DNA from 3 places in the Melaminivora jejuensis genome. Region 1 is predicted to be linked to each of the others. Evidence: predicted binding sites of a transcription regulator. Region 1 holds the regulator's gene; each other region holds the start of a gene.
The links. Region 1 encodes LexA, which represses DNA repair genes until DNA is damaged. Its sites were predicted from a motif close to ACTGTATNNNNATACAGT; they were not measured.

Region 1 (7,124 bases):
CTGGCCCATCTGGCCGCTGCTCGCGTGTTCCATCCTGGCGCTGGCGTTGATTTTCGAGCGCTTCGTGGCCCTGCAGACCAAGCGCGTGGCGCCGCCCAGGCTGCTGGAAGAAGCCCTGTCCGTGTCCAGCCGGGGCGCGCCCGCGCCCGATGTGGTCAATCAGCTGGCGCAGAACTCGGCCCTGGGCGAGGTGCTGGCCACCGGCCTGCGCACCCTGGCCGCCGACCCCCAGGTCAGTGAAGGCGAGTTGCGCGCCGCCATGGAGGGCGCGGGCCGCAGCGCAGCGCTGCGCCTGGAGAAATACCTCAACGCCCTGGCCACCATCGCCTCGGCAGCGCCGCTGCTGGGACTGTTCGGCACGGTGATCGGCATGATCGAGATCTTCGGCTCGCAAGGCGGCGCCGTCACCGGCGGCGGCAACCCGGCGCAGCTGGCGCACGGCATTTCGGTGGCGCTGTACAACACCGCCTTTGGCCTGATCATCGCCATTCCGGCGCTGATCTTCTGGCGCTACTTCCGCAGCCGGGTCGATGCCTATTTGCTGACCCTGGAGCTGGCCGCCGAGCAGTTCGTGCGCCACCTGGCCCGCCTGGCCGGTGCGCCGCGCTGATGAGACCCATCGGATTGCCGCACCCGAGAGCATGGCCATGAACTTTCGCCCCCGCGCCAAGGAAGAGCCGGAGATCAACCTGATCCCCTTCATCGACGTGCTGCTGGTGATCCTGATCTTCCTGATGCTGACCACCACCTACAGCAAGTTCACCGAGCTGCAGGTGACGCTGCCGGTGGCGCAGGCCGAGCAGCTGCGCGAGCGCGCGCGCGAGATCGTCGTCGCCGTCTCGCCCGAGGGGCGCTACGCCGTCAACCAGGGCGTGCTGGAAGGCCGGGGCGTGGAGCCGCTGGCGCGCGCCCTGGCCGACGCCGCGCGCACTGGCGGGCAGGACAGCACCGTCATCATCAGCGCCGACGCCACCGCCCCGCACCAGGCCGTCATCACCGTGATGGAGGCGGCGCGCCGCGCCGGCCTGGCGCAGATCACCTTCGCCACCCAGACCCCGGGCGCAGCCCCCCGCTGAACTGCCAGCATGAGCGCACGACTGCGCCGTGCCTGGCAGCGCCGCGGCCCGCTGGCGCGGGCGTTGCTGCCGCTGTCGTGGCTGTACGGCGCGCTGGTGCGCCTGCGCCGCTGGCTGCACGCCCGGGGCAGGCTGCAGTCCGAACGCCTGCCGGTGCCGGTCATCGTGGTCGGCAACGTCACCGCAGGCGGCGCCGGCAAGACCCCCGTGACCCTGGCCGTGGTGCGCCACCTGCGCTCCAGCGGCTGGCGGCCCGGCATCATCTCGCGCGGCCACGGTCGCAGCAGCCTGGGCGACGCCGACGATGTGCGCCCGGTGCTGCCGGACAGCACTGCCGCCGAGGTCGGCGACGAGCCGCTGCTGCTGGCGCGCGCCGCTGCCGGCGTGCCGGTCTTCGTGGGCCGCCGCCGCGCCCAGGCCGGACGGGCGCTGCTGGCCGCCCACCCCGCCACCGACATCCTGGTCTGCGACGACGGCCTGCAGCATCTGGCGCTGCAGCGCGACCTGGAGATCTGCGTCTTCAACGACGAGGGCGTGGGCAATGGCTGGCTGCTGCCTGCCGGCCCGCTGCGCGAACCCTGGCCACGCCCGGTGGATATCGTGCTGCACGCCGGCCCGGCACCCGCCCCGGCACCGGGCGGGGCGCTGCAATTCGCCCTGCGGCGCTCGCTGGCGCCCCAGGCCATCGACGGCCACGGCCAGCACACGCCGCTGGCGGCGCTGCGCGGCAGGCCGCTGCACGCCGTCGCCGGCATCGCCCGACCGGAGGATTTCTTTGCCATGCTGCGCGCCTGCGGACTGCAATTGCAACACTCCGAGGCGCTGCCGGATCATTATGATTTTGATAGCTGGCAACGCTTGTCCAGCAAGGGTTTAAGCCTGATTTGTACCGAAAAAGACGCCGTGAAGCTGTGGCCGCGCCACCCCGACGCCCTGGCCGTGCCGCTGCAACTCGAGCTGCCGCCGGCCTTTTTCGCGGCACTCGATGCGCGGCTGGCGCGGCTGACGGCCTGACTATCATCGCCAGCGGCCCGCACCACCCGCCAGCCCCCTACGAACGACTGAAAGACGCCATCCATGGATCCGAAACTGCTTGAACTGCTGGTCTGCCCCGTGACCAAGGGGCCGCTGAGCTACGACCGCGAGCGACAGGAGCTGGTCTCGCGCAGCGCCCGCCTGGCCTATCCGGTGCGCGACGGCATTCCGGTGCTGCTGGAAAACGAGGCGCGCACCCTGAGCGACGAGGAGCTGCAGGCGTGACAGCGCCAGCGCCACCGCCCTTCACGGTGCTGATCCCGGCGCGGCTGGCCTCCACCCGGCTGCCCGGCAAGCCGCTGGCCGACATCGCCGGCCTGCCCATGGTGGTGCGCGTGGCGCAGCAGGCCGCGCGCAGCAGCGCCGCGCGCTGCGTGGTGGCAGCCGACGATGCGCGCATCATCCAGGCCTGCGCCGCGCACGGCGTGCAGGCCCTGCTCACGCGCAGCGATCACGCCAGCGGCAGCGACCGGCTGGCCGAGGCCTGCGAGAAGCTCGCCCTGCCGGACGATGCCATCGTGGTCAACGTGCAGGGCGACGAGCCGCTGATTGAGCCGGGGCTGATCGACGCCGTGGCCGCCCTGCTGGCCGCGCATCCCGGGGCCGCCATGGGTACGGCCGCACACGCGCTGGACAGCGCCGAGGAGCTGGCCAATCCCAACGTGGTCAAGGTCGTGCTCAACGCTGCCGGCCTGGCGCAGTATTTCAGCCGCGCGCCCATCCCGTTTGCCCGCGACCACGCCGCCGGCGACGCCTGGTGGCGCAGCAGCGCCGCGCCGGGCCTTGCGCCGCTGCGCCACGTCGGCATCTACAGCTACCGGGCCGGCTTTGTGCGCCGCTTTCCGCAGCTGCCGCCAGCGCCCACCGAGCAATGCGAGCAACTGGAGCAATTGCGCGCCCTCTGGCATGGCCACGCCATCGCTGTGCATGTGACCGCGCAGGCGCCCGGCGCCGGCGTGGACACGCCGCAGGATCTGCAGCGCGTGCGCGCCCTGCTGGGCGCTGGCGCCTGAACAGGGCGCGGCGCAGCTCCCGCACCGGCCCACCCGGGCGTCAGCCTGAAACAAAACGTGCGTGTTATTCTCGCCGCCCATCGCACGCCTGGAGCCACCGCGCCCGGGCCTGCGGGCGCCCCTGGCGGCGCAGCCGATTTGCAAAAAACCGAGAGGACCCACCCATGAGACTGATCCTGCTGGGCGCCCCTGGCGCCGGAAAAGGCACGCAGGCCGCGTTCATCTGCCAGAAGTTCGGCATCCCGCAAATCTCCACCGGCGACATGCTGCGCGCCGCCGTCAAGGCCGGCACACCGCTGGGCCTGCAGGCCAAGGCGGTGATGGATGCCGGCCAGCTGGTCAGCGACGAGCTGATCATCAACCTGGTCAAGGAGCGCATCGCCCAGCCCGACTGCGCAGGCGGCTTTCTGTTCGACGGCTTCCCGCGTACCATCCCGCAGGCCGACGCCATGAAGGACGCCGGCGTCAAGCTGGACTACGTGCTGGAGATTGATGTGCCCTTCGACGCCATCATCGAGCGCATGAGCGGGCGGCGCTCGCACCCGGCCTCGGGGCGCACCTACCACGTCAAGTTCAACCCGCCCAAGGCCGAGGGCCTGGACGACGAGACCGGCGAGCCGTTGGTGCAGCGTGAGGACGACAAGGAAGAGACGGTGAAGAAGCGCCTGGAGGTCTATAGCCAGCAGACGCGCCCGCTGGTGGACTACTACTCCGACTGGGCCAAGGCCGACCCAGCCAATGCGCCCAAGTACCGCGCCATCAGCGGCACCGGCACGGTCGAGCAAATCACCGAGCGCGCCCTGGCCGCCCTGTCGAGCTGAGCGCCCAGCGCCACCCGTGAACGCCCCGCCGCCTGCGGGGCGTTTTCGTTGGCGGCTTCCGTCGCGCCTGATGTGTTCAGGCCCGCGCCATCAGCTCCAGCATCAGGCTGATGCGTGCCTTGACCGGAGGCAGCCCCAGCGGATCGGCCCAGCGCTCATCGGCCTGCGCCAGCATCCGGCCCTGCGGGCAGCGCGAGGCCAGCCGGATGGCGACCCCGGCCTGCTCGGCGCGCAGCAGGGCGGGATACAGCGCCTCGTGCAGCGTGCCGTTGCCAGTCGCGGCCACGACCAGGCCGGCAAAGCCCGCGCCCACCAGCGCATCCACCACACTGCCGTCGGCGCCGGCATGGCTCATGACGATGGCCACGCGCGGCCATTGCATATGCCATTGCCCGCCCTCCCCCAGCCGCCCGGCGAGGCCGGCATGGGCCGGCGGCAACGCCTGCGGCGCGCAGCCATGCGCCCAGCGCACCCGTCCGCCCTCCACCCAGCCCAGCGGGCCGCCATCGCCCGAGGCGAAGGCATCCAGGCGCAGCGGATGCACCTTGCTGACCTCGCGCGCCCCATGTATCACCCCGGCGCCCACGGCCAGCACGCCGCGCGCCGCAGGCTGCGCCGCCAGCGTCACGGCATCGAGCAGATTCTGCGGCCCATCGGGCGCCAGCGCCGTGGCCGGGCGCATGGCGCTGGTCAGCACCACCGGCTTGTGCGCGGGCAACAGGTTGTGCAGCAGCCAGGCGGTCTCTTCCAGCGTGTCCGTGCCGTGCGTGATGGCCAGGCCAGCCACGGCCTCATCAGCCAAATGCACCAGGCAGCGCTGCACCAGGCGCGCCCAGACGGCGTGGCCCATGTCCTTGCTGTCGATCTGCGCCACCTGCTCGGCGCGCAGCGGGCCACGGGCCGCCTGCGCCAGTTGCGGCACGGCGGCCAGCAACTGCTGCACGCCCAGCTGCGCCGCCGTGTAGCCGACGTTGGCGCCTGCCACGTCCGAAGTCCCGGCGATGGTGCCGCCGGTGCCCAGCACCACGATGCCTGCTGCCATGCTCTTGCGTCCTTTGCAAAACTGTTCAAAAATACAGTTACTGGATCAAAAACCAGTGCTTTTTTGACCCACCTCGATTGAAGCGACCATGCTCGACCACCCCAAGCTCACCGCCCGCCAGCAGGAGATTCTGGACTTGATCCAGACCGCCATCGCCCGCACCGGCGCCCCGCCCACGCGCGCCGAGATCGCCGCCGAACTGGGCTTTCGCTCGGTCAACGCCGCCGAGGAACACTTGCAGGCGCTGGCGCGCAAGGGCGTCATCGAGCTGGTCAGCGGCACCTCGCGCGGCATCCGCCTGTGCAGCCACACGGTGCGCAACATCAACGCCGCGCGCGGCGCGCAGTTCGCCTCGGCCATTCCCGGCCTGAGCCAGCTCACCCTGCCCCTGGTGGGCCGCGTGGCCGCCGGCTCGCCCATCCTGGCGCAGGAGCACGTGGAGCACAGCTATGTGCTCGAGAGTACGCTGTTCCAGCACAAGCCCGACTACCTGCTCAAGGTGCGCGGCATGTCCATGCGCGACGCCGGCATCATGGATGGCGACCTGCTAGCCGTGCAGGCCACGCGCGAGGCGCGCAGCGGCCAGATCATCGTGGCGCGCCTGGGCGACGATGTGACCGTCAAGCGCCTGCGCCGTACAGGCCGGGCCATCGAGCTGCTGCCGGAAAACCCCGACTACCCGGTCATCCGCATCCAGCCCGGCGAGCCCTTCGAGATCGAAGGCCTGGCCGTGGGCCTGATCCGCAACACCCTGCTGGTGTAGCGCCTTGCGCGCCGGGCAGCTCCCCAGGTGGCGGGCGTCTGGCATGGGGGCAAGCCACAGCCCTACGTGCCAACCCTGGGGATACGCGCCCCGCCCTCGGGCCATTCAGTAATCCTGCCTGTGTTCTTGCTTTGGCCGCCCCTTTGTCAAGGGGTGTGGAGGAGTTTTCACATGGCGTTTACCCTGAGCAACTGGTTGTCCCCGCTGTCCATCCTGTCGAGCCTGCTCAAGCCAGCGCGCCGGGACAGGCCTGGCCCCGCCCCGGCTGCCACGCGGCAGCCAGCCCCGCCAGCCCCGGACTTCGCTGCCACTGCCGCTGTGGCGGCACAGCTGCCGCAGGCCTGCTGCGCCTGGACTTTGCCTGCCCCGCACCTGCGGGCGGTGCATTACGCCATGCCAACTGCCGCGCTGCTTGCCGGCGCCGCCTCAGCCGCCCCGGCCACGCCGGACTGCCGGCCAGCCGCTGGCGAAGGCCGGGCGCAGCGGCGCAGGCCGCCGCTGCGCGTCATCCGGCGCGATACGGCAGGCGATGCCTGCCGCCTGGTGATCTCCGGGCGCATGGCCGATGTCTGCGCGGAGCTCGACCGCCTGGCGCTGCACTGAGGGAGCGTCGGGTGCTGAGCTGAACGGACGCCCCGTCAGGCCACCAGCTGCGCCCAGACCTTGTCCAGCCGCTTGCTGCTGACCGGGTACGGCGTGCGCAGCTCCTGCGCGAACAGGCTCACGCGCAGTTCTTCGAGCATCCAGCGGTACTCCTGCATCCGGCTGTCGTGCTGGCCCCGGCGCTCGGCCAGCAGGCGCCAGTAGCGCTGCTCCAGCGGCTGCAGCTCCTTCATGCGCTGGGCGTCGCGTGCGGCGTCGGCGCGCTGCTTGTCCAGGCGCACGACCATGGCCTTGAGGTAGCGCGGCAGGTGCTGCAGCTGCACCCACGGCGTGGCCGCCAGGAAGTTGCGCGGCATCAGGCGCTGCAGCTGCTGGCCGATGTCGGCAGCCGCCTCGCGGGCATTCCTGGCGTCCTTGAGCTTGCGCTGGGCGGCGGCGTATTCCTGCAAGATGGTGGCGGCCAGGCGCGCCACCTCGTTGGCGATCAGCGTCAGCCGGGTGCGGCCCTCGTGTACGCGCTGCTGGAACTGCGCCTCATTGATGGGCAGCGGCTCGGCCATGAAGGCGCGCTCCAGCGCCACGTCGATGATCTGCGCGCGCAATTGCTCCTGCGTGCCCAGCGGCATGTAGGCCACGGCCATGGCCGTCAGATCGGGGATGTTCTTTTCCAGGTATTTCAGCGCGTCGCGGATCTGCAGGGCGAACAGCCGGCGCAGGCCCGCGCGGTGGCGCGCGGCAGCCAGTTCCGGCTCATCGAAGACCTCGATGGTC
Region 2 (7,124 bases), 2.4 Mb from region 1:
TTTTCCACGCCGGAGATCGCCCAGCGTGGCCTGACGCAACTGGCCGCACAGGGCGTGCGCACCGCCCGGGTGGTGCAAGAGCGCGCCGAGACGCCGGCCTTCACCCTGCGCCTGCCGGCCTTGACCCCGGCCCAGCGCCCGCAACTGGCCGGGCTGCAAAAGGCCCTGGCCGGCAAGGAGCTGCGCCCTTGCAGCACGCCGGGCGAGTAGCGCCGGCATCGGTGCTCCCGGGCGTTGTGCGTCAAACGTCGAACGTCAAACGCGCGACGCACGATCTCCCCGGGAGAGAGTTCAGCCCCCCGCCGCGCGGCTGGCGGCAAAGCGCAGGCCAAAGCGCGCGCCCGGCATGGCCGCGCCCGGGCGGGCGTCCTCGACCAGCACCTCGGCGCCGTGCTGGCGGGCGATCTCGCGCACGATGGGCAGGCCCAGGCCGGAGCCGTCGGCCTCGGTGCCCAGCACCCGGTAAAACGGCTGGAAGATCAGCTCGCGCTCAGCCTCGGGCACGCCCGGGCCGCTGTCCTCGATCTGCAGCAGCACCACGCCGCCCAGGATGTCGGGCAGCAGCCGCGCCGTGACCACGCCGGCGCGCTCGCTGCTGGACGGTGTGTAGTTGATGGCGTTGTCCAGCAGATTGCGCGCCATCTCCTTGAGCAGCACCGGATTGCCATCGACGAACACGCCGCGCGCGCCCGGCTCGGGGCCGTCGTAGCCCAGGTCGATGTGCTTGTGCAGCGCGCGCGGCACAGCCCCTTCCACCACGTCGATGACCAGCTCGGCCATGTCCACCGGCTGGCGCTGCACCACGGTGGCGCCGCCTTCGGCGCGCGCCAGCGCCAGCAACTGGTTGACGGTGTGCGTGGCGCGCATGGACGAGCGCTCGATCTGGCGCAGCGACTGTTTCAGCTCCTCGGTGCTGGTGCCCTCGCGCTGCGCCAGGTCGGCCTGCATCCGCAAGCCTGCCAGCGGCGTCTTGAGCTGATGCGCAGCATCGGCCAGAAAGCGCTTTTGCGTCGCCATGGATTCGTGCAGGCGGCGCAGCAGGTCGTTGACCGAGTCCACCAGCGGCGCCACCTCCATGGGCACGGCGCGCACGTCCAGCGGCGACATGTCGTCGCTCTTCCTCGCGCGGATGCGCTCTTCGAGCTGGTGCAGCGGCTTGATGCCGCGCGCCAGCGCCAGCCACACCAGCAACACCGCCAGCGGCAGGATGACGAACTGCGGCAGCATCACGCCCTTGATGATCTCGGTGGCCAGCACGCTGCGCTTGGTGCGCGTCTCGGCCACCTGCACCAGCACGGCGGGCGCGCCATCGAGCGGCACGCGCACCCAGATGTAGGCCACGCGGATGCCGATGCCGCGCAGCTCGGCGTCGCGCAGGCGCACTTCGGCGGAGCTGGCCTTTTCCTCCTCGGGCGGCGCCGGCAGGTCGCGCTCGCCGGCCAGGTAGCCGCCGCCCGGCGCCAGCACCTGGTAATAAACGAAGTCGGATTCGTCGGCGCGCAGCAGCTCGCTGGCCGGCTGCGGCAGGCTGAAATGCACCCGCCCCTTGTGGACGGTGACGAACTGCGCCAGCGCGTGCGCGTTGTATTCCAGCGCCCGGTCGAAGGGCTTGTTGGCCAGCTCCTGCGCCACCAGCCAGGTCAGCGCCAGGCTGACGGGCCACAGCAGCAGCAGCGGCGTGAGCATCCAGTCCAGGATCTCGCCGAACAGGGAGCGCTGCTCACGCTGGAAGATTTTCACGCGCCGATGCCGGTTGAGAGTTGCCGGATTTATGGTCTTTTTGGCCTCTAGCCCTTGCCAGGCAAGCGCTGGCAGCTATCAATTTCGATCAGCCTGGAATTTTTTCCAGGCAGTAGCCCAGGCCGCGCACGGTGGCGATGCGGATGGGGCCGCGCTCGATCTTCTTCCTCAGGCGGTGGATATAGACCTCGATGGCGTTGTTGCTGACTTCCTCGCCCCACTCGCACAGGCGCTCGACCAATTGCTCCTTGCTCACCAGGCGCCCGGCGCGCTGCAGCAGCACTTCCAGCAGGCCCAGCTCGCGCGCCGACAGCTCGACCAGCTTGCCGTCGATGGTGGCCACGCGCCCGGCCTGGTCGTAGGTCAGCGGGCCGTGGCGGATGGCGCTGCTGGTGGCGCCCATGCCACGGCGCGTGAGCGCGCGCACGCGCGCTTCGAGCTCCTGCAGCGAAAACGGCTTGGCCATGTAGTCGTCGGCACCCAGATCCAGGCCCTTGACGCGCTCCTCGATGCCGTCGGCGGCGGTGAGGATCAGCACCGGCAGCGCCGAGCCGCGCCCGCGCAGGCGCTTGAGCACTTCCAGGCCGTGCATCCTGGGCAGGCCCAAGTCCAGGATCAGCAGGTCGAATTCGTTGTTGGCCATCAGCGCGGCATCGACCTCGGTGCCGCTGGCCACGTGATCCACCACTGCGCCCGAGCCGCGCAAGCTGCGCAGCAGGCCATCGGCCAGTACCTGGTCGTCTTCGGCGATGAGGATGCGCATGGGGCAAAGTCTCCTGAGAATCGGCGGGCGCAGGCGCTGTGCGGCCGGCGCTGCCGATTCTAGGAGCCTGGGCGGCAGAAGCAGCATCGGCTGCAACGCGCGAGAAAACAGTCCATCGCGGCGCTCCCATCTGCGCCCATAGCCCGGCTATGGGCTTGCTGGTATCGCCACGCTGGCCTCGTTTTTCGCACGTTTCGCTTCGACGCCTTCTGCCGCCCAGGCTCCTAGGAGGCTGCCGGGCGGGTCTGCGCCTGGGCCGCCGGCGTGCCGCCCAGGTAGCGATCGACCGACAGGCCCTGCGTGGCAATCTGCGTGGGCCGCCCGGTCACGATGTCGGCCAGCAACTGGCCCGAGCCGCAGGCCATGGTCCAGCCCAGCGTGCCGTGCCCGGTGTTCAGGTACAGGTTGCCCAGCGGCGTGCGGCCGACGATGGGCGTGCTGTCGGGCGTCATCGGGCGCAGACCTGTCCAGAACTCGGCGCGCTGCAGGTCGCCGCCGGGGAACAACTGGCCGGTGACCAGCTCCAGCGTGGCGCGCCGCTGCGGGCGCAGCGTGGTGTCGAAGCCCGCCAGCTCGGCCATGCCGCCGACGCGGATGCGCTGGTCGAAGCGCGTCAGGGCGATCTTGTAGGTCTCGTCCAGCACCGTCGAGCGCGGCGCCAGCGCCTCATCGACGATGGGCAGGGTGAGCGAGTAGCCCTTGACCGGATAGACCGGAATGTCCAGCCCGGTGGAGCGCAGCAGCGCGCGCGAGTAGCTGCCCAGGGCCAGCACGTAGCGGTCGGCGCGCACGACTTCGCGCTGCGGGCCGCTGAGCTGCACGCCGCTGATGGCGCCCTGGCCGTCCTGCAGCAGCCGCTCGATGCCGGTGCCGAAGCGAAACTGCACGCCGAGCTGCTGCGCCAGGCGCGCCAGCGCATTGGTGAACAGCAAGCAGTCGCCGGTCTGGTCATCGGGCAGGCGCAGGCCGCCGGCAATCGGCGCCTGGGCGTGCGCCAGGGCCGGCTCGGCGCGGCGCACGCCGCCGGCGTCCAGCAGCTCGTAGGCGATGCCGCATTCGCGCAGCACGGCGATGTCACGCTGCGCCTGGTCGAGCTGTTTTTGCGAGCGAAACAACTGCAGCGTGCCGGCCTGGCGGCCTTCGTAGGCGATGCCGGTATCGAGGCGCAGCTGGTCGATGCACTGGCGGCTGTAGTGCGACAGGCGCAGCATCCGCTCCTTGTTGACCGCATAACGGTCTGCCGAGCAGTTGCGCAGCATGGCCGCCATCCAGCGCAGCTGGAACAAAGTGCCGTCGGGGCGGATGGCCAGCGGCGCGTGGCGCTCGAACATCCACTTGAGCGCCTTGGCCGGGATGCCCGGCGCGCCCCAGGGTGTGGAGTAGCCGAACGACACCTGGCCGGCGTTGGCGAAGCTGGTCTGCAGCGCCGCGCCAGCCTCGCGCTCGATCACGGTGACCTCGGCGCCGGCGCGCGCCAGGTAGTAGGCGGTAGTCACGCCGATCACGCCGGCGCCCAGCACGACAACTTTCACGACCTGTCTCCTGTATGGGGTGGATGGTCATGACTTTAGGGATTTGACCGCCTATCTTTTGCCGAAATAATGCCTGTCAGCAGCAAAAGCTGCTGTCATCCACCACCTCCGCAAGGTTTTGCAGCAATGCCTGAACTCGACACCCTGGACTTGCGCATCCTCGATCAGCTGCAGCGCGATGGCCGCCTGACCATGACCGAGCTGGGCGAGCGCATCGGCCTGTCCACCTCGCCGTGCTCGCAGCGCGTCAAGCGGCTGGAGGCGCAGGGCGTCATCACCGGCTACCACGCCCGCGTCAAGCCCGAGGCGCTGGGCCGGCCACTGCTGGTCTTCGTCGAGATCACCCTGGCGCAGAAGTCCGAGCAAATCTTCAAGGCGGTGCGCGACGAGCTGCAGCACATGCCCGAGGTGCTGGAGTGCCATTTGATTTCGGGCAGCTACGACTACCTGGTCAAGGCGCGCCTGACCGGCATGGCCGAATACCGCCACCTGCTGGGCAACATCCTGCAGCGGATGCCGGTGCCGGCGCAGTCCAACAGCTATGTGGTCATGGAGGAGGTCAAGGAGAGTTGCGTGCTGGCCAGCGAGCGGCGTGGCAAGGCTTGATGATGCTGCAAATTTAATAGCTGTCAGCGCTTGCCAGCATTGGGTTCAGGGCTGATTTCATGCCTATTCGTAGCCGCTTGCGTAGGCTTCCAGGCCCAGGGCGACCACGGTGGCCACGTCGTCGCCGACTTCGGCGCGAAACTCCGCCTCGGCCTGCGCCACGGCATTGCGAAAGCCCTGCAGCCACACGAGGCCCGTGGGCGTGAAGCACACCCGCCGCGCACGGGCGTCGCGCTCGTCGCGCTGGCGCGTGACCAGGCCCCAGGCCTCGCACTGATCGACCAGGCTGGCCATGGCCTGCTTGCTCATGCCGGCGCGCTCGGCCAGCTCGGTCAGGCGCTCGCCGGCCAGCGGCAGGTGGCGCGTGATGTGGATGTGCGCGGCGCTGATCTGCTCGCGCGCCGCCAGGTTGGACAGCGCCAGCGGCACCTGCACGTCGCGCGCCATGAGCTGCAGCACGCGCGCATCGAAGCGCCGCAGCGCGTGGCCCATCAGCCGGCCCAGGTGTACCTGGCGCCAGCGGTCGTCGGAAAAATCGTCGGGAAGGTCTTCGGAAAGTGCGGCTGCAGTCATGCCTTGATTGTCAGGCAAACTGACTAAATTTCGTTTGAAATGGCTTTCATGCGTCCCTACACTACTGTTCAGGCATCCAGTCATTCCCCGGTCTAGCGACCAATTTTCTGCCCCTTCGGGGCGAGGAACGCAACATGAACGCAACCGTCAACCCCGCCGCCGCCAGCGAGAAGGCCAAGGCCTTGCAGGCTGCCCTAGCCCAGATCGAAAAGCAGTTTGGCAAAGGCACCATCATGCGCCTGGGCGAGGGCGAGGCCATCGAGGACATCCAGACCGTCTCCACCGGCTCGCTGGGCCTGGACGTGGCCCTGGGCGTGGGTGGCCTGCCGCGCGGGCGGGTCATCGAGATCTACGGCCCCGAGTCCTCGGGCAAGACCACGCTGACCCTGCAGGTCATCGCGCAGATGCAGAAACTCGCCGGCCAGTGCGCCTTCGTCGATGCCGAGCACGCGCTGGACGTGCAGTACGCGCAGAAACTCGGCGTCAACCTGTCCGACCTCCTGATCAGCCAGCCCGACACCGGCGAGCAGGCGCTGGAGATCGTGGACAGCCTGGTGCGCTCGGGCGCAGTGGATCTGATCGTCATCGACTCGGTGGCCGCGCTCACGCCCAAGGCCGAGATCGAGGGCGAGATGGGCGATCAGCTACCCGGCCTGCAGGCGCGGCTGATGAGCCAGGCGCTGCGCAAGCTGACGGCCACCATCAAGAAGACCAACTGCACGGTCATCTTCATCAACCAGATCCGCATGAAGATCGGCGTCATGTTCGGCAGCCCCGAGACGACGACCGGCGGCAATGCGCTGAAGTTCTACGCCTCGGTGCGCCTGGACATCCGCCGCATCGGCACTATCAAGAAGGGCGACACGCCGATCGGCAACGAAACCCGCGTCAAGGTGGTCAAGAACAAGGTCAGCCCGCCCTTCAAGCAGGCCGAGTTCGACATCCTGTTCGGCGAGGGCATCTCGCGCGAGGGCGAGATCCTGGACATGGGCGTGAACGCACGCATCGTGGACAAGAGTGGCGCCTGGTACGCCTACAACGGCGAGAAGATCGGCCAGGGCCGCGACAACGCGCGCGAATTCTTGCGCGAGAACCCGGCACTGGCGCGCGAGATCGAGAACAAGGTGCGCGCCAGCCTGGGCATTGCCCTGCTGCCCGAAGTGGCAGGCCAGCCGGCGCCCACGGCGGACGAGGCAGCCGAACTGGGCGCGGCGCCCGCTGCCGAGGACAAGCCTGCTGCTGCACCGCGTGGCAAGAAGGCGGATAAGCCGTCCGAGGACGTGCTGCTCTGAGGGGAGGCTGGGCGATGCGCGTCGTGCGCCCGGCGTGAACGTCCGCACAGCGCCTACCGCTCGACGCACGCCGTCATGGGATTCCAGAAACTCTCGCTCAAGGGCCGCGCCCTGCGGCTGCTGGCGCAGCGCGAGCACTCGCGCAGCGAGCTGCAGGCCAAGCTGGCGCGCCATGTGCAGGACGGCGACGACCTGGACGCCATCCTGGACGAGCTGCAGGCCAAGGACTTCATCAACCCGGCCCGGGTGGCCGAGTCGGTGCTGCACCAGCGCGCGCCCCGGCTGGGCACGCAGCGCGTGCTGCAGGAGCTGCGCCGCAAGGGCCTGGACGAAGAGCTGGTGCGCGCCAGCGCCCAGCAACTCGCCGCCACCGAGCACGCACGCGCCCTGGCCGTGTGGCGCCAGCGCTTTGGCAGTGCCCCGCCGCCGCAGACGCCGCAGGAGCGCGCGCGCCAGATGCGCTTTCTGGCCGCGCGCGGCTTTGCCGCCGATGTGGTGCGCCGGGTGCTGCGCAGCGCCGGGCAGGAAGATGGCGACGACGGGGCCGACGCCGCCCCTGGTGAAACCTCGGGCGCAGCGAAACCTCGGACGCAGCGCCGCAGGGGCCTGGCAAAGGCC
Region 3 (7,124 bases), 1.2 Mb from region 1:
AAGGCTGCTGCCGACGCTGCTGCCGCCGCCGCAGCAGCTCCTGCCTCCTCGGAAGCCAAGTAAGCACGTCGCCAAGACGCAGCCAGCCTGGCACTCATGTGCCGGGCCAGGCAACAAAAACCCCGTGCGTACCAGCGCTACGGGGTTTTTTGTTGCCTGCTGCCTGCCGAGGCCATCACTCCCAGCGTCCCTGGCCGGGTGCCACCCAATTCGTCCCGGTGCGCTGGTCGGCCACGATGATGTCGGCGCTGGCACAGCCCCAGGCCTGTGCCAGCGCGGCCTGCGCCAAGTGCGGCTGGTTGTTGCGCGCGCTCAGATGGGCCGCCACCACCTGGCGCAGGCCGGGATGGCAGACGGCGCGCAGCAGCTCGGCGCTGGCGTCGTTGGCCAGGTGGCCGTGCGGGCCGGCGATGCGCTGCTTGAGAAAGGCCGGGTAGCGCCCGCCGTGCAGCATGTCGGCGTCGTGGTTGGCCTCCAGCAGCAGGGCGTGGCAGCCTTGCAGGTGCTGCACCACATGCTCCGGGGCATGGCCCAGGTCGGTCATCAGGCCGATGTGCGTGGCGCCGTCGCTCACGCGCAGATGCAGCGGCTCGCGCGCATCGTGGGGCACGGCAAAGGGCCAGGCCTCGAAGCCGCCCAGGTCAATGGCCTGGCCATCGTGGGCAAGGTGCAGCAGGCCGTCCAGCCCGGGCGCGCCCATGCCGCGCCAGGTGCCCTCGCTCATCCAGACCGGGATGCGCTCGCGCAGCGCGAGTTTGAGCACGCAGCCGGTGTGGTCGGAATGCTCGTGCGTGATGAAAACGGCATCCAGCGCGCCGGCGCTGGTGCCGGCGGCCTGCAATCGCACATCCACTTGGCGCAGGCTCAGGCCGCAATCCAGCAGCAGGCGGCAAGGACGCGTGCCGCTGCTGCCGCCCTCGATCAGCGTGGCGTTGCCACCGCTGCCGCTGGCCAGATTGCGAAAGCGCAGCAAGGTTGCGGCAGCCGCTTACTTCAGGTCGTCGGCGATCACGCGCACGATGCGCTCGGCGGTAGCCGAGGACTCGGGCGCGCCGGCAGCGTTGAGCACCGACACGGTGCTGCTGGCGCCCTCGCTGCGCACCACGATGCGGTACTTGAGCGGCGGCGCAGCGTCCGGGCTGCGGCTGAACAGCTTGCCAAAGAAGCCCTGCTGCTTCCTGTCCGCATTGGGCTCGACGTAGCGCACGAAATACACGCCCTGGCTGCGGTCCCGGTCTTCCACGGTGAAGCCGGTGCGATCCAGCGCCACGCCGACGCGGCGCCAGGCACGGTCGAAGGGCTCGGCGATCTGCACCACGGGCACGCCATCGACCTGGCCGATGCTGGCGGCTGGCGCTGCCGGCAGCGGCGCGGCGGCAGCCGCGCGCGACTGCTCCTCGCTCACGCCCAGCTTGACCATCAGGCGGCGCAGGAATTCGGTCTCCAGCTCCGGGTCGGCGGCGCGCGGCTGCCACACGGTCTGATCCTTTTGCGTGTTTGTATAGACCTCGACCATGCCGCGATGGCTGACATAGATCTCGGTGCCGCCATCGGCGCGCCGCTCGATGCGCGTGCGAAAGCGGTCACGCTCGCCGGTCGAGTACAGCGAGTCGAAAACCTTGCCGATGGTCGAGCGGATGATGTCCTGCGGCAGCTTGGCGCGGTTTTCCGCCCAGTCAGTCTCCAGCAGGCCCAGGTCGCGGTTTTCCAGGGTGTAGATGAAGCCGTTGTCCAGCCAGAAGTCACGTACCGGCTCCCACAGCTGGTCGGCACTGCGGCCCACCACCAGCCAGCGCTGGTTGCCGTCGCGCTCGATGCGCACGTCGCCGATGGCCTTGGGCGCGGCGCTGCTGGCGCTGCTGCGGCTTTGCTGCGCCGCGCCGGCCTCGTAGGCGGCGGCGGAGACAGTGCCGCCGGGCACGCTGTAGCGGGTGTCGCGCGACAGTTGCGTCAGGTCGGGCGGCACCTCCAGCGTCGCGCCCTTGCTGGCGCTCTTGTAGTCGATCTTGTCGCTCTCCAAGACGGAGCAGGCAGACAGGGCGAGGGCCAGGCCGAGCAGGCCGATGCGGGTGCTAGGGTTCACGAGAGCAGTCCTCGTTGCGCGGTGCGGATGCGCGAAGGCGGATGGATGGAGCGGGCAGGCGGGCGGCACGTCAGGCCAGCAGGCCGGCGGCGCGCAGTGCGCCCTCGACCACGGCTTCGTTGCCCTGCGACAGTGGCGTCATGGGCAGGCGCATGGCCGGGCCGCACAGGCCCAGGCGCGCCATGGCCCACTTGACGGGGATGGGGTTGGCCTCGACGAACAGGTGCCTGTGCAGCGGCAGCAGCTGGAACTGGATGTCCATGGCGGCCCGGCGGTCGCCGGCGATGGCTGCGGCGCACAGCTGGCGCATCAGGCGCGGCGCGACGTTGGCCGTGACGCTGATGTTGCCGTGGCCGCCGCACAGCATCAGGGCCACCGCCGTGGGGTCGTCGCCCGAATAGACGGCAAAGCCCTGCGGGACGTCGCGGATCAGCCACTGCGCACGCTCGATGTTGCCGGTGGCCTCCTTGATGCCGACGATGCCCGGCACCTGCGACAGGCGCAGCACGGTCTCATGGTGCATGTCTGCCACGGTGCGCCCGGGCACGTTGTACAGCACCATGGGCAGGTCGCCGACCGCCTCGGCGATGGCCTTGAAGTGCTGGTACTGGCCTTCCTGCGTGGGCTTGTTGTAGTAGGGCACGACCTGCAGCTGGCTGCTCGCGCCCACCTGCCTGGCGTAGCGTGCCAGGGCGATGGCCTCGTGCGTGGAGTTGGCGCCGCAGCCGGCCATCACGGGCACGCGGCCAGCGGCCTGCTCGACGGCCACGCGGATGATCTCGCGGTGCTCCTCGACATTCACCGTGGGCGACTCGCCCGTGGTGCCGACGACGCCGATGCAGTCCGTGCCCTCCTGGACGTGCCAGTCGATGAGCTTGCGCAGCGCGGCGTAGTCCACGCTGCCGTCATCGAGCATGGGGGTGACAAGGGCGACGATGCTGCCCGTCAAAGGGGCGCTGGAAAGAGTCATGGCGCGGTCAAAAACGCAAAAAAAGGCATTCTAACGAGGCGACTGCCCACCAGCCGGGACGGGCGGCTGCAGGGGCCAGCGCTGTGCCGGCTGCGCCGGAGCACGCACGGCGGCAATGCGCTGCACGAAGCGCTCGGGGGCGCTCAGAAAGCCGTCCTCGTAGGCCACCACGCGCAGCTCGGCGCAGGCGCGCAGCAACTCGCCCGGCGCCAGCAGGAAGTCGGGCCGTGCGGGCCGGCCCACGGTCTCGTTGCCCTGGGCAAAAGTCTCGTACAGCAGCACGCCGCCCGGCGCCACGCTGGCGACGATGGTCGGCAGCAGTGGCCGCCACAGGTAATTGGTCACCACCACGGCGGCGAACTGCCGCCCGGGCAGGGGCCAGGGGCCATTCTCGATGTCTGCCTGAATGGCTGCAGCGGCCATGTTTGCTATTGATTCAGTAGCTGACAGCGCTTGATCCACGCCGGTTACCGGGTGATTTCGTTCATGAAACCAGCGCACGTGCCGGCCCGCGCCGCAGGCCACGTCCAGCACGGCGCCGCCAGCGGGCACCAGGTGCGACCAGCGCACTATCCATTGCGAGGGCGGGTGCAGGTCGGCAGCGGTCATGGCAGGGGTGCGGGGATTCGGTTGTCTAGAAGCAGGCCCACAGCTGATCGGCCAGCGTGAGCATGAAGTCCGGGCGCAGATACCAGGCGAACACGGCCAGCAGCACGGCGGCCAGCGCCAGGGCCAACAGGGCGTTGCGCACAGGCAGGCGCCTCATGCGGGCTGGGCCGCCGTTGCAGCGGCGGGGCGGACGATGGCGTTCTCACGCACCGGCAGGTTGAGCAGCCCGGCCAGAATGCCCAGGGCAATCGCCAGGTACCAGACGATGTCGTAGCTGCCCGTGCGGTCGTACAGATAGCCGCCCAGCCACACGCCCATGAAGCTGCCGATCTGGTGGCTGAAGAACACAAAGCCGCTGAGCATGGACAGGTGCTGCACGCCGAAGATCTGCGCCACCACGGCGTTGGTCGGCGGCACGGTGGACAGCCACAGCATCCCCATGACGGCGGAAAACACGTACACCGAGGTGGGCGACAGCGGCACCAGCATGAAGATGGCGATGACCACCGCGCGCGCCCAGTAGATGGCTACCAGGATGGTGCGCTTGGGCAGGCGCTGGCCCAGCGCGCCGGCGGCATAGGTGCCCACCACGTTGAACAGGCCGATCAGCGCCAGCGCCATGCTGGCCACCTGCGGCGTCAGGCCGTGATCCTTGAGGTAGCTGGGCATGTGGACGCCGATGAAAACCACCTGGAAGCCGCAGACGAAATAGCCCGCCGTCAGCAGCAGGAAGCTCGGGTGGCGCAGTGCCTCGGCCACCGCGTGGCCCACGCTCTGGCCGTGGCCGCCGGCGCTGCGCTGGCGTTGGCCGCCAAAGCCCGGCTCACGCAGGCCAAAGGCCAGCGGGATGATCAGCAGCGCCATGGCCGCTAGCACCAGCAGCGCCTGCTGCCAGCCCAGGCTCAGGATCAACTGGCCCTCCAGCGGCACCATCAAAAACTGCCCGAACGAGCCGGCTGCCGCCGCCACACCCATGGCCCAGGAGCGCCGCTCGGCCGCGATCTGCCGGCCCAGCACGCCATAGATCACGGCATAGGTCGTGCCGGCCTGCGCCGCGCCTATGACCACGCCAGTGCTCAGGGCAAACAGCCCTGGCGTGGGCGACAGCGCCATGCCGGACAGGCCCAGCGCATACAGTAGCGCCCCGCCGATCAGCACCCGGAAGGCGCCCAGGCGATCCGCCGCCATGCCGCCGAAGATGCCGAACACGCCCCAGGCCAGGTTCTGGATGGCCATGGCAAAGGCAAAGGTCTGGCGCGTCCAGCCCATGTCCTGCGTGATGGGTGCAAGCCACAGGCCGAAGCCGTGGCGTATGCCCATGGACAGCGTGACCACGGCAGCGCCGCACGCCAGGATCTGAAACATGGGAAGAGGAGACTGCTGGGAGGGGCCGGAGTGCATCCGGGCGAATGTAACCAAAACCCGCGCCACCTGCCGGGCCAGGCAAAAAACGCCAAAATACTGTTCAAAAAACCAGTTATCTACAATCTGCCGCCATGGCCAGCAAAGCACAACACCACCCCGCCCACGACTACGGCGAGCGCTCCATCCGCGTCCTCAAGGGCCTGGAGCCCGTCAAGCAACGCCCGGGCATGTACACCCGCACCGACAACCCGCTGCACATCATCCAGGAGGTGCTGGACAACGCCGCCGACGAGGCGTTGGCCGGCTACGGCAAGAAAATCCGCGTGACGCTGCACCTGGATGGCTCGGTCAGCGTCGAGGACGATGGCCGGGGCATCCCGTTTGGCCTGCACCCCGAGGAAAAGGCCCCCGTGGTCGAGCTGGTCTTCACCCGGCTGCACGCCGGCGGCAAGTTCGACAAGGGCCAGGGCGGTGCCTACAGCTTCTCGGGCGGCCTGCACGGCGTGGGCGTGTCGGTGACCAATGCGCTGTCCACGCGCATGGAGGTGGCCACGCACCGCGAAGGGCAGGTGGCGCGCCTGGTCTTTGCCGGCGGCGACGTGGTCGAGCCGCTGGCGGCCCGGCCCCTGCAGCCCGGCGAGCGCAAGCAGGGCACGACGGTGCGCGCCTGGCCCGACGCGAAGTATTTCGAGTCCAGCCACCTGCCTATGGGCGAACTCACGCACCTGCTGCGCAGCAAGGCGGTGCTGATGCCCGGCGTCGCCGTCACGCTGTACAACGAAAAAACGCGCGAGACGCAAACCTGGCAATACAAGGGCGGCCTACGCGACTATCTGGCGCAGACACTGCCCGCCGACCCGGTCATCCCCATGTTCGAGGGCGAGGGTTTTGCCGATGCCGGCAACGACCACTTTGCCGAAGGCGAGGGCGCAGCCTGGGCCGTGGCCTTCACCGAAGAAGGCGCGCCGGTGCGCGAGAGCTACGTCAACCTGATCCCCACATCCGCCGGCGGCACGCACGACAGCGGCCTGCGCGATGGCCTGTTCCAGGCCGTCAAGAGCTTCATCGAGCTGCACGGCCTGCTGCCCAAGGGCGTCAAGCTCATGCCCGAGGACGTGTTCGCCCGCGCCAGCTACGTGCTGTCGGCCAAGGTGCTCGATCCGCAGTTCCAGGGCCAGATCAAGGAGCGGCTGAACTCGCGCGATGCCGTGCGGCTGGTGTCCAGCTTCGTGCGTCCGGCGCTCGAACTGTGGCTGCATCAGCACGTGGACTACGGCAGGAAGCTGGCGGAGCTGGCCATCAAGGCGGCGCAGACCCGCCAGCGCGCCGGCCAGAAGGTCGAGAAGAAAAAAGGCTCGGGCGTGGCCGTGCTGCCCGGCAAGCTCACCGACTGCGAAAGTCGCGATACGGCGTACAACGAAGTTTTCCTGGTCGAGGGCGACTCCGCCGGCGGCAGCGCCAAGATGGGCCGCGACAAGGAGACGCAAGCCATCTTGCCGCTGCGCGGCAAGGTGCTCAACACCTGGGAGGTCGAGCGCGACCGGCTGTTTGCCAACACCGAAGTGCACGACATCGCCGTGGCCATCGGCGTCGATCCGCACGGCCCGCAGGACGAGCCGGATCTGTCCGGCCTGCGCTACGGCAAGGTCTGCATCCTGTCGGACGCGGACGTGGACGGCTCGCACATCCAGGTGCTGCTGCTGACGCTGTTCTTTCGCCACTTCCCCAAGCTGATCGAGGCCGGCCACATCTACGTGGCGCGCCCGCCCTTGTTTCGCGTGGACATCCCGGCGCGCGGCAGAAAGCCGGCGGCCAAGCTCTACGCGCTGGACGAGGCGGAACTGACCGCCATCCTGGACAAGGCCGCCAAGGAAGGCGTGGCGCGCGAACGCTGCCAGATCAGCCGCTTCAAGGGCCTGGGCGAGATGAACGCCGAGCAGCTGTGGGAAACCACGCTCAACCCCGACACGCGCCGATTGATGCCGGTGCAGCTGGGCGCTGCGGGCCACGAGGCCACGGCAGCACTCATGACCCGCCTGATGGGCAAGGGCGAGGCCGGCTCGCGGCGCGAGCTGATGGAGCTGCATGGGGATTCGG

Region 2: a site for LexA is predicted at 5,278-5,295, ahead of recA (recombinase RecA). Genes of this name have one in related genera too.
Region 3: a site for LexA is predicted at 5,123-5,140, ahead of IDM45_RS09140 (DNA topoisomerase IV subunit B). Genes of this name have one in related genera too.

Annotation. Positions count from the first base shown of each region.
Region 1 is NZ_JACWIJ010000002.1:695,979-703,102, reverse strand. It holds gene IDM45_RS03610 (MotA/TolQ/ExbB proton channel family protein) at 1-610, shown strand, start outside; gene IDM45_RS03605 (ExbD/TolR family protein) at 648-1,076, shown strand; gene lpxK (tetraacyldisaccharide 4'-kinase) at 1,086-2,090, shown strand; gene IDM45_RS03595 (Trm112 family protein) at 2,154-2,336, shown strand; gene kdsB (3-deoxy-manno-octulosonate cytidylyltransferase) at 2,333-3,124, shown strand; gene adk (adenylate kinase) at 3,289-3,945, shown strand; gene IDM45_RS03580 (asparaginase) at 4,022-4,987, opposite strand; gene lexA (transcriptional repressor LexA) at 5,076-5,750, shown strand; gene IDM45_RS03570 (hypothetical protein) at 5,922-6,353, shown strand; partial or broken gene hrpA (ATP-dependent RNA helicase HrpA) at 6,389-7,124, opposite strand, start outside.
Region 2 is NZ_JACWIJ010000002.1:3,124,519-3,131,642, forward strand. It holds gene IDM45_RS14690 (SPOR domain-containing protein) at 1-210, shown strand, start outside; gene IDM45_RS14695 (sensor histidine kinase) at 292-1,740, opposite strand; gene IDM45_RS14700 (response regulator) at 1,829-2,503, opposite strand; gene IDM45_RS14705 (D-amino acid dehydrogenase) at 2,728-4,035, opposite strand; gene IDM45_RS14710 (winged helix-turn-helix transcriptional regulator) at 4,162-4,641, shown strand; gene IDM45_RS14715 (MarR family transcriptional regulator) at 4,705-5,214, opposite strand; gene recA (recombinase RecA) at 5,349-6,506, shown strand; partial or broken gene recX (recombination regulator RecX) at 6,582-7,043, shown strand.
Region 3 is NZ_JACWIJ010000002.1:1,929,686-1,936,809, reverse strand. It holds gene IDM45_RS09170 (hypothetical protein) at 1-63, shown strand, start outside; gene IDM45_RS09165 (MBL fold metallo-hydrolase) at 176-973, opposite strand; gene bamC (outer membrane protein assembly factor BamC) at 989-2,083, opposite strand; gene dapA (4-hydroxy-tetrahydrodipicolinate synthase) at 2,154-3,053, opposite strand; gene IDM45_RS09150 (class I SAM-dependent methyltransferase) at 3,084-3,662, opposite strand; gene IDM45_RS17935 (hypothetical protein) at 3,688-3,819, opposite strand; gene IDM45_RS09145 (MFS transporter) at 3,816-5,027, opposite strand; gene IDM45_RS09140 (DNA topoisomerase IV subunit B) at 5,159-7,124, shown strand, end outside.